Regions from separate parts of the Ferribacterium limneticum genome, predicted to be linked through region 2. Evidence: riboswitches for the same ligand, from Rfam matches in the RefSeq annotation. Region 2 holds a riboswitch; the other holds the start of a gene.
The links. Region 2 has a riboswitch for S-adenosylhomocysteine ahead of metH (methionine synthase). Riboswitches for the same ligand answer to the same signal wherever they lie in the genome.
Positions count from the first base shown of each region.

Region 1: it holds a riboswitch for S-adenosylhomocysteine, as region 2 does, so the genes downstream of both, ahcY (adenosylhomocysteinase) here and metH (methionine synthase) in region 2, are expected to answer to the same signal.

Region 1 covers NZ_CP075191.1:201,565-205,698, forward strand. Annotated here, with positions in the region: gene ahcY (adenosylhomocysteinase) at 1-1,059, opposite strand, end outside; S-adenosyl-L-homocysteine riboswitch at 1,141-1,202, opposite strand; gene KI617_RS00990 (HD-GYP domain-containing protein) at 1,224-2,429, opposite strand; gene metK (methionine adenosyltransferase) at 2,494-3,657, opposite strand; gene KI617_RS01000 (lysophospholipid acyltransferase family protein) at 3,817-4,134, shown strand, end outside.
Region 2 covers NZ_CP075191.1:59,910-64,043, forward strand. Annotated here, with positions in the region: gene metH (methionine synthase) at 1-2,298, opposite strand, end outside; S-adenosyl-L-homocysteine riboswitch at 2,378-2,464, opposite strand; gene bamE (outer membrane protein assembly factor BamE domain-containing protein) at 2,514-3,008, opposite strand; gene KI617_RS00265 (rhodanese-like domain-containing protein) at 3,098-3,490, shown strand; gene KI617_RS00270 (multidrug effflux MFS transporter) at 3,470-4,134, opposite strand, start outside.

The DNA.
Region 1 (4,134 bases), 140 kb from region 2:
TTCCCACTGGTACTTCTCGATCGAAGCGACGTCAATTTCGTTGTCGAAGTGACCGATGTTGCAGACGATGGCGTTGTTCTTCATCGCGACCATGTGGTCATGGGTGATGACGTGGAAGTTGCCGGTCGTGGTGACGAAGATGTCGGCCTTGTCGGCGGCGTACTCCATGGTCACCACGCGGTAGCCTTCCATGGCAGCCTGCAGGGCGCAGATCGGGTCAATTTCGGTAACCCAGACCTGAGCCGACAAGGCGCGCATGGCCTGGGCGGAGCCCTTGCCCACATCGCCGTAACCCGCGATCACGGCGATCTTGCCGGCGATCATCACGTCGGTGGCGCGCTTGATGCCATCGACCAGCGATTCGCGGCAGCCGTACAGGTTGTCGAACTTGGACTTGGTCACCGAGTCATTGACGTTGATGCCCGGGAACTTGAGTTCGCCGCGCTGGTGCATCTGGTACAGGCGATGGACGCCGGTGGTGGTTTCTTCGGTGACGCCCTTGATCTGGGCCAGGCGCACGGAGTACCAGGTCGGATCGACGGCCAGCTTGGCCTTGATGGCGGCGAAGAGGATGGTTTCTTCTTCGGAGCCCGGCTTGGCCAGCAGGGAGATGTCCTTCTCGGCACGGGCGCCGAGGTGCAGCAGCAGGGTGGCATCGCCGCCGTCGTCGAGGATCATGTTCGAGTAGCCGCCGTCGGCCCATTCGAAGATGCGGTGGGTGTAATCCCAGTAATCGACCAGAGTTTCGCCCTTGACCGCGAAGACCGGGATGTTCTGCGCGGCAATGGCGGCCGCGGCGTGGTCCTGGGTCGAGAAGATGTTGCACGAGGCCCAGCGGACTTCGGCGCCGAGCGCGGTCAGCGTCTCGATCAGCACGGCGGTCTGGATGGTCATGTGCAGCGAACCGGTGATGCGGGCGCCCTTGAGCGGCTGGGTCTTCGCGAATTCTTCGCGAATGGCCATCAGGCCCGGCATTTCGGTTTCAGCAATGAGGATTTCCTTGCGACCCCAGTCGGCAAGGGAAAGATCGGCAATGACGTAGTCTTTGAATTCAGCCACAGTAAGCTCCTAAATAACTGTGACGGGGAGGGGAATAACGGCGTTGTTGCTCACCGGCGGCCCCCTGCGCCCGGCAGGGTTGATCAGTGAGCGCCGTTTTAAACCGAGCCTGGGAGGAATCTCCTGCAGCGCCCCTCGGTAGGTTGCGGATTATAAATGTCTTTTCAGACCTTGTCGCCAGCCCAATAGCGGTCGACATCCTTGATGCCCCACTTGGCGGCATCTTCGCGACCGGCAATTTTCTCGGGGCTGCGGGCAATGTCGATGAGTTCCGGCTTGATATAGGCCTGCGATTTGGTCGAAAAGAATACTTTGATCTTTGGTTTGAGCAGCGATTGCTCGCCCTGTTCGACGACGACGCCGAGTTTGCCCGAGGCGAGGCGAACCAGTGAGCCAATTGGATAGATTCCCAAACTTTTAACGAAGGCCTGAAAAACGGCGGGGTCGAAATGCCCCTTCCATTCGGCCATTCGCTTGATCGACTCGGCCGGATCCCAGCCAGCCTTGTACGGGCGGTTGGAGGTGACTGCGTCGTAAACGTCGCAAACGGCCCCCATCTTGGCGAACAGGCTCATGGTCTCGCCATTCAGTTCCTTGGGGTAACCGCTGCCATCAACCTTTTCATGGTGGTGCAGGCAGACATCCCTGGTCATCTCGCTGATGCCGCTACCCTCCAGCAAAAGCTTGTAGCCTTCTGCGGGGTGAGTCTTGACCAGATCGAATTCCTCGTCGGTCAGCTTGCCCGGCTTGTTCAATATCTCAAGCGGGATCATCGCCTTGCCAAGGTCATGCAACAGGCCGGCCATTCCGGCATCGCGGACTTGTTGCTCATCGAGGCCGAGTTGGCGGGCGAGGGCGATCATCAGGGCGCAGACGGCCACCGAATGCATGAAGGTATAGTCGTCCGCCGTTTTCAGGCGGGCCAGGCTGATCAGGGCGCCCGGATTGCGCATGACCGAATTGGAAATTTCCTCGACCAGCGGCGCGGCGGCTTCGGCCTCAATGGCCCTTCCCATGCGCGCTTCCTGGAACATCGAAACGACGGCTTCCTTGCCTTTGGCGCAAATCTTGGCGGCGCGTTTTACTTCGTCGTTGAACGAAGCCTTTTCCTGCACAACGGGCGGTGGTTCGGGAATTTCCTCTGCGCTGACGACTTCCTTCGCACCGGCAAAATCCCCCGTTTCTACGTCGGTGCCTTTGGAAGCGTCGATCCAGACTTCCCTGATCGAGCTTTCCATGATCAGGCACAGGTCGTTTGGATCGGTCAGGACGAACTTGGTCCGCCAGAACGGATGATCCAGCCAGGCGCCGCAGAAAGCCTGGAGGTGCATGCCGAGCGTCAGTTTTTCGACTGGGATTTTCTTCAACATATTTCGCAATTCTAACAAAAAGGGGGCTGCGCGCCCCCTTGTTTAATGCGAAGAAATGTAGGGTTTACAGACCGGCATCGCTCTTCAGCAGATTGGCGCGATCGGTGGCTTCCCAGGTGAATTCCGGCTCGTCGCGGCCGAAGTGGCCGTAGGCGGCGGTCTTCTGGTAGATCGGACGGAGCAGGTCGAGCATGTTGACGATGCCCTTCGGACGCAGGTCGAAGTGCTTGCGAACCAGTGCAGTCAGAGTTTCGTTGTTGACCTTGCCGGTGCCGTAGGTCTCGACCATGATCGAAGTCGGCTCGGCGACGCCGATGGCGTAGGAAACCTGGACCAGGCAGCGCGAGGCGAGGCCGGCGGCAACGATGTTCTTGGCGACGTAGCGGGTGGCGTAGGCGGCCGAACGGTCTACCTTGGAGGGATCCTTGCCGGAGAAGGCGCCGCCACCGTGCGGTGCGGCACCGCCGTAGGTGTCGACGATGATCTTGCGGCCGGTCAGGCCGCAGTCGCCCTGCGGGCCGCCGACGACGAAGCGGCCGGTCGGGTTGACCAGATACTTGATGTCGCCCTTGATCAACTCCTTCGGCAGTACCGGCTTGATGATCTGCTCAATGGTGGCTTCGCGCAGGTCTTCCAGGCTGATGTCCGGCGAATGCTGGGTGGACAGCACGACGGTATCGATCGAGTGCGGTTTGCCATCAACGTAGCGGATGGTGACCTGCGACTTGGCATCCGGGCGGGCCCACGGCAGGCGGCCATCCTTGCGCAGCATGGCTTGGCGCTCGACCATGCGGTGCGACAGATAGATCGGCAGCGGCATCAGCGACGGGGTTTCGTCACAAGCGTAGCCGAACATCAGGCCCTGGTCGCCGGCGCCCTGGCCGAGGTTGTCGTCGTAGGCGGCATTGACGCCCTGGGCGATGTCCGGGCTCTGCTTGTCGTAGGCGACGAGCACGGCGCAGCCCTTGTAGTCGATGCCATATTCGGTGTTGTCGTAGCCGATGCGCTTGATGGTGTCGCGGGCAACCTGGATGTAGTCGACGTTGGCGTTGGTGGTGATTTCACCGGCCAGCACGACTAGGCCGGTGTTGCACAGGGTCTCGGCGGCAACGCGGGAATGCTTGTCCTGAGCCAGGATGGCGTCGAGGATGGCGTCGGAAATCTGATCGGCAACCTTGTCGGGATGGCCTTCGCCGACAGATTCCGAAGTGAAGAGGTAATCGCTCATGGAATGCTCCAATGGTCCTTTGATCCGGCGTTACCAGCTTCGGACCATGAGCAGGTGACGCTTTAGCAGAATTTATTAGTCGCCCCGCAAGTTGTCTGTTTAACTCGGCGAACGGATAATATTAAACTTTTCTCAGGGGGATTCAACCCCCGGGGCGTCATGGTTTTTATTTTTCGCGTTTTTTCCTTATTGCCGCTGGGCTTGCTGCATGCGTTGGGCGGCGGGGTCGGCCGCCTGATTTACTGGCTTTCACCGACCTATCGGCGTCATCTGCAGGAAAATCTGGCGCAGGCCGGCATAGCCCCGGCCTTGCGTGGGCGGGTGGCGGCCGAAACCGGCAAGCAGATGATCGAGCTGGCGCGCATCTGGATGCGTCCGCTTGAAGAGGCGGTGCCGCTGGTCGCCGAGGTCGTCGGATGGGAACATGTCGCGGCAGCACGGCAGGCTGGCAAGGGAATCGTGTTTCTGACGCCGCAC
Region 2 (4,134 bases):
GCCGATGTCGTGCACGTCGCCCTTGACCGTGGCCATCAGGATCTTGCCTTTGCTGCCCAGCCCGGTGCGGGTCTTTTCTGCCTCAATGTAGGGCAGCAGGTGGGCGACCGCCTGTTTCATGACGCGGGCTGATTTGACGACCTGCGGCAGGAACATCTTGCCGGCGCCGAACAGGTCACCGACATGGTTCATGCCGTTCATCAGCGGGCCTTCGATGACGGAAAGCGGTGGCTTGCCTTCGGCTTCAAGCTGGGCGCGCACTTCCTCGGTGTCGGCGACGACGAAGTCGGTGATGCCCTTGATCAGCGCGTGTTCCAGACGTTTTTCGACCGACTGTTCACGCCAGCTCAGATCGGGGCCGGTGTCCTTGGCCTTGCCTTCCTTGACCGTCTGGGCGAAATCAACCAGCGCTTCCCCGGCGTTCGGGTTGCGGTTGAGCACCACGTCCTCGACCTTCTGGCGCAGCTCCGGCTCCAGATCATCGTAGATGCCGAGCATGCCGGCATTGACGATACCCATGGTCATGCCGTTCTTGATCGCGTGGTAGAGGAAGACGGTGTGGATCGCCTCACGCACCGGGTCGTTGCCGCGGAAGCTGAACGAGACGTTGGAAACACCGCCGGAAATGTGGGCGTGCGGCAGGTTTTGCTTGATCCAGCGGACGGATTCGATGAAATCGACGGCGTAGTTGTCATGCTCCGGGATGCCGGTGGCGATGGCGAAAATGTTCGGGTCGAAGATGATGTCTTCGGCCGGGAAACCGATGCTCAGCAGCAGCTCGTAGGCGCGCTTCGAAATCTCGGTCTTGCGGGCAAAGGTGTCGGCCTGGCCCTTCTCGTCGAAGGCCATGACAATGACCGCAGCACCGTAGCGGCGGGCCAGTTTGGCCTGTTCGATGAACTTGGCTTCGCCTTCCTTCATCGAGATCGAATTGACGATGCCCTTGCCCTGAATGCACTTGAGCCCGGCTTCGATGACTTCCCATTTCGACGAGTCGATCATGATCGGCACGCGCGAAATGTCTGGTTCCGAAGCAATCAGCTTGAGGAACTTGTCCATGGCGGCCAGCGAATCGAGCATCGCCTCGTCCATGTTGATGTCGATGATCTGGGCGCCGTTCTCGACCTGCTGGCGGGCGACGGCCAAGGCATCGTCGAAACGGCCTTCGAGAATCATGCGGGCGAAGGCCTTGGAGCCGGTGACGTTGGTCCGCTCGCCAACGTTTACATAGAGCGAACCGGGCGTGACGTTGAAGGCTTCCAGGCCGGACAGGCGCAGCGCCGGTTCGATGGCGGGGCGCTGACGCGGGGCAACCGAGGCAACACGTTGGGCGATGGCCTTGATGTGCTCCGGCGAAGTGCCGCAGCAGCCGCCGACGATATTGACGATGCCGCTCTTCGCCCAGCTTTCGATTTCGTCGGCCAGCATGTCGGCCGTTTCGTCGTAACCGCCAAAGGCATTCGGCAGGCCGGCATTGGGGTGGGCCGAGACGTAGCAGTCGCAGACTCGGGACAGTTCCTCGACATACTGGCGCAGTTCCTTGGCGCCGAGCGCGCAGTTCAGGCCGAAACTGACCGGCTGGACGTGGCGCAGCGAATTCCAGAAGGCCTCGGCGGTCTGGCCGGACAGGGTGCGGCCGGAAGCGTCGGTAATCGTGCCGGAAATCATCACCGGCCAGCGGCGCTTGGCGATGTCGAAAAACTTTTCGATGGCGAACAGCGCCGCCTTGGCGTTCAGCGTGTCGAACACCGTCTCGACGAGCAGGATGTCGGCGCCGCCTTCAACTAGGCCGGTGATGGCTTCGACGTAGTTGGATACCAGTTCGTCGAAGGTCACATTGCGATAGCCCGGGTCATTGACGTCCGGCGAGATCGACGCGGTGCGGCTGGTCGGGCCGAGCACGCCGGCGACGAAGCGCGGCTTGGCCGGGTTGGCAGTGGTGAACTCGTCACACAATTGGCGGGCCAGCTTGGCGCCTTCGAAATTCAGTTCGTAGACCAGTTCCGACAGGTTGTAGTCGGCCTGCGATACGGCGGTCGAATTGAAGGTACAGGTTTCGAGAATGTCGGCGCCGGCTTCCAGGTACTCGCGGTGGATGCCGCCGATGATGCCGGGCTGCGTCAGCACCAGCAGGTCGTTGTTGCCCTTGAGGTCGTGCGGGTGATCCTTGAAGCGCTCACCCCGGTAATCGCCCTCCTGCAGGCCGTGCCGCTGGATCATGGTGCCCATGGCGCCGTCGAGGACGAGCAGGCGTTGCTGGAGCAGGGAAGAGAGTTCGGCGGTACGGTTGGGCTGCATGGATCACCTCGGCAAAGCGAAATTGCACCGGGGACGCCGCAAATGACAAACGGCGTCGCAAACCGGCTTGATATTTCAGGGTTTGCGAGCGCCGTTGAACATTGCCGAGCCTGGCCCCGTGTATCCATGAAAAAGCATGGAGAGGGTCGCAGCGCTCCTCGGCAGAAGCGTTAGTTTACCGGGGGCGGGTCAGGCTGCCAAGGGCATTGATTTATTTAGCCTTTCACCGCGACGCGCTTGGAGGTCTTCTTGACGCCGCCGTGGCCGGTGTCGAAATGCACCATGAAGTAGGTTTCGTCCATCGGTGGCATGCCCTCGATGCGCCATTCCCAGACCTCCTCGCGCAAGTTGTCGAAGACGACTTTCGAACCCGGCGCGCCGAGCAGGCGGCGGATGTCGTCCTTGCTCATGCCTTCGCGGACCTTGGCGTAGTTGGTGTCATTCAGGACCTGTTCGAGCTTGCTGACGACATGATCCTGGCCGAAAGTGATCATGTAGCAGCTGCTGCCGTTCGGCTGGCGGGCGTATTCCCAGGTTGCCGTGCCGTCATCGTTCCAGTGGATGAAGCCGGGTTCGCCCATGCGGCTACGCACTTCGGCCTGGGTCGTGATCCCGGGTTTGATTTCCTGCAGGTTGAAATAGTCGCAGGCGGGCAGGGCAGCGGCCACGATGGCGGTGGCAGCGGTGGAAATCCAGGCGGGTAGTTTCATGCGGGCTCCAAGGCGAGGCGGCAAGGCAGTTTACGCTTTCCCAAGCTTGCTTTCATAATATCGGACTCCTCTAATTTTCGGATATGCCGATGCAGCACCTCGATCCCCTTGCCGCACACGCTTTCCTGCAGCATGAGCCGCAAGCCGTGTTGGTCGATTGCCGGACGGAAATCGAGCATATGTACGTCGGTCACCCGGCCGGCGCCGAGCATGTCGCGTGGCAGGAGGGGCCGGACTGGGAAATCGATCCGGAATTCGCCGACAAGGTGAGGCGTCTGGTGAGCGCCGACCTGGCGCGGCCGGTGCTGCTTATTTGTCGCAGTGGTCATCGCTCGCTGCATGCCGCAGAAGCGCTTGAGGCAGCGGGTTTTACCAATGTGATCAACGTGCTTGAAGGCTTCGAAGGGCCGCTTGATGATGATTATCATCGTGGCACACTGGGTGGCTGGCGCTTCCGCGGCCTACCTTGGTACCAGTCGTAGCCGCTGGTGAAGCAGGGCGGCGAGGCCGCCGATCAACATCAATCCGGCCATGCCGAGTGAGAGCGTCAGCGTCGAACCCCACAGGGCCGGGGCGATCAGTGCTGCAACCAGCCCATTGAAGCTCGACTGGAAGAAGGTCTGGCAGGAGGCGGCCAGGCCGCGCTGGGCCGGGAATGGATCGAGCGCGAAAATGGTCAGACAGGGCATGGCCAGCGACATGCCCATGGTGTAAACAAAGATTGGCATCACATTCCAAGGCAGGCCGGGCGGCAAGGTCATATTCACGCCCAGGTTGATGGCTGCCGCCGTACCCATGATGGCATAGCCCAGCGCGATGGTTCGCGACAGCGAGAATTTGCCGGCCATTCGCCCCGACAGCCATGAGCCACAGACCAGGCCGCTCATCGCCGGCCCGAACAGCCAGAGGAAGCCGGTTTCGGCGACGCCGAGATGCTGCATCAGGAAGACCGGGGCCGACAGGATGTACAGGAAAAAGCCGCCAAAGTTCATCGACAGCGCGGCGCAGGCGAGCAGGAAGGGCGGCGAGGTCAGTACTTTCCAGTAGGTTTTTCCGAGGTAGCCCGGGCGCAACGACTGGCGTTTTTCCGGGGTCAGGGTTTCCGGCAGCAGCTTCCAGCAGGCGA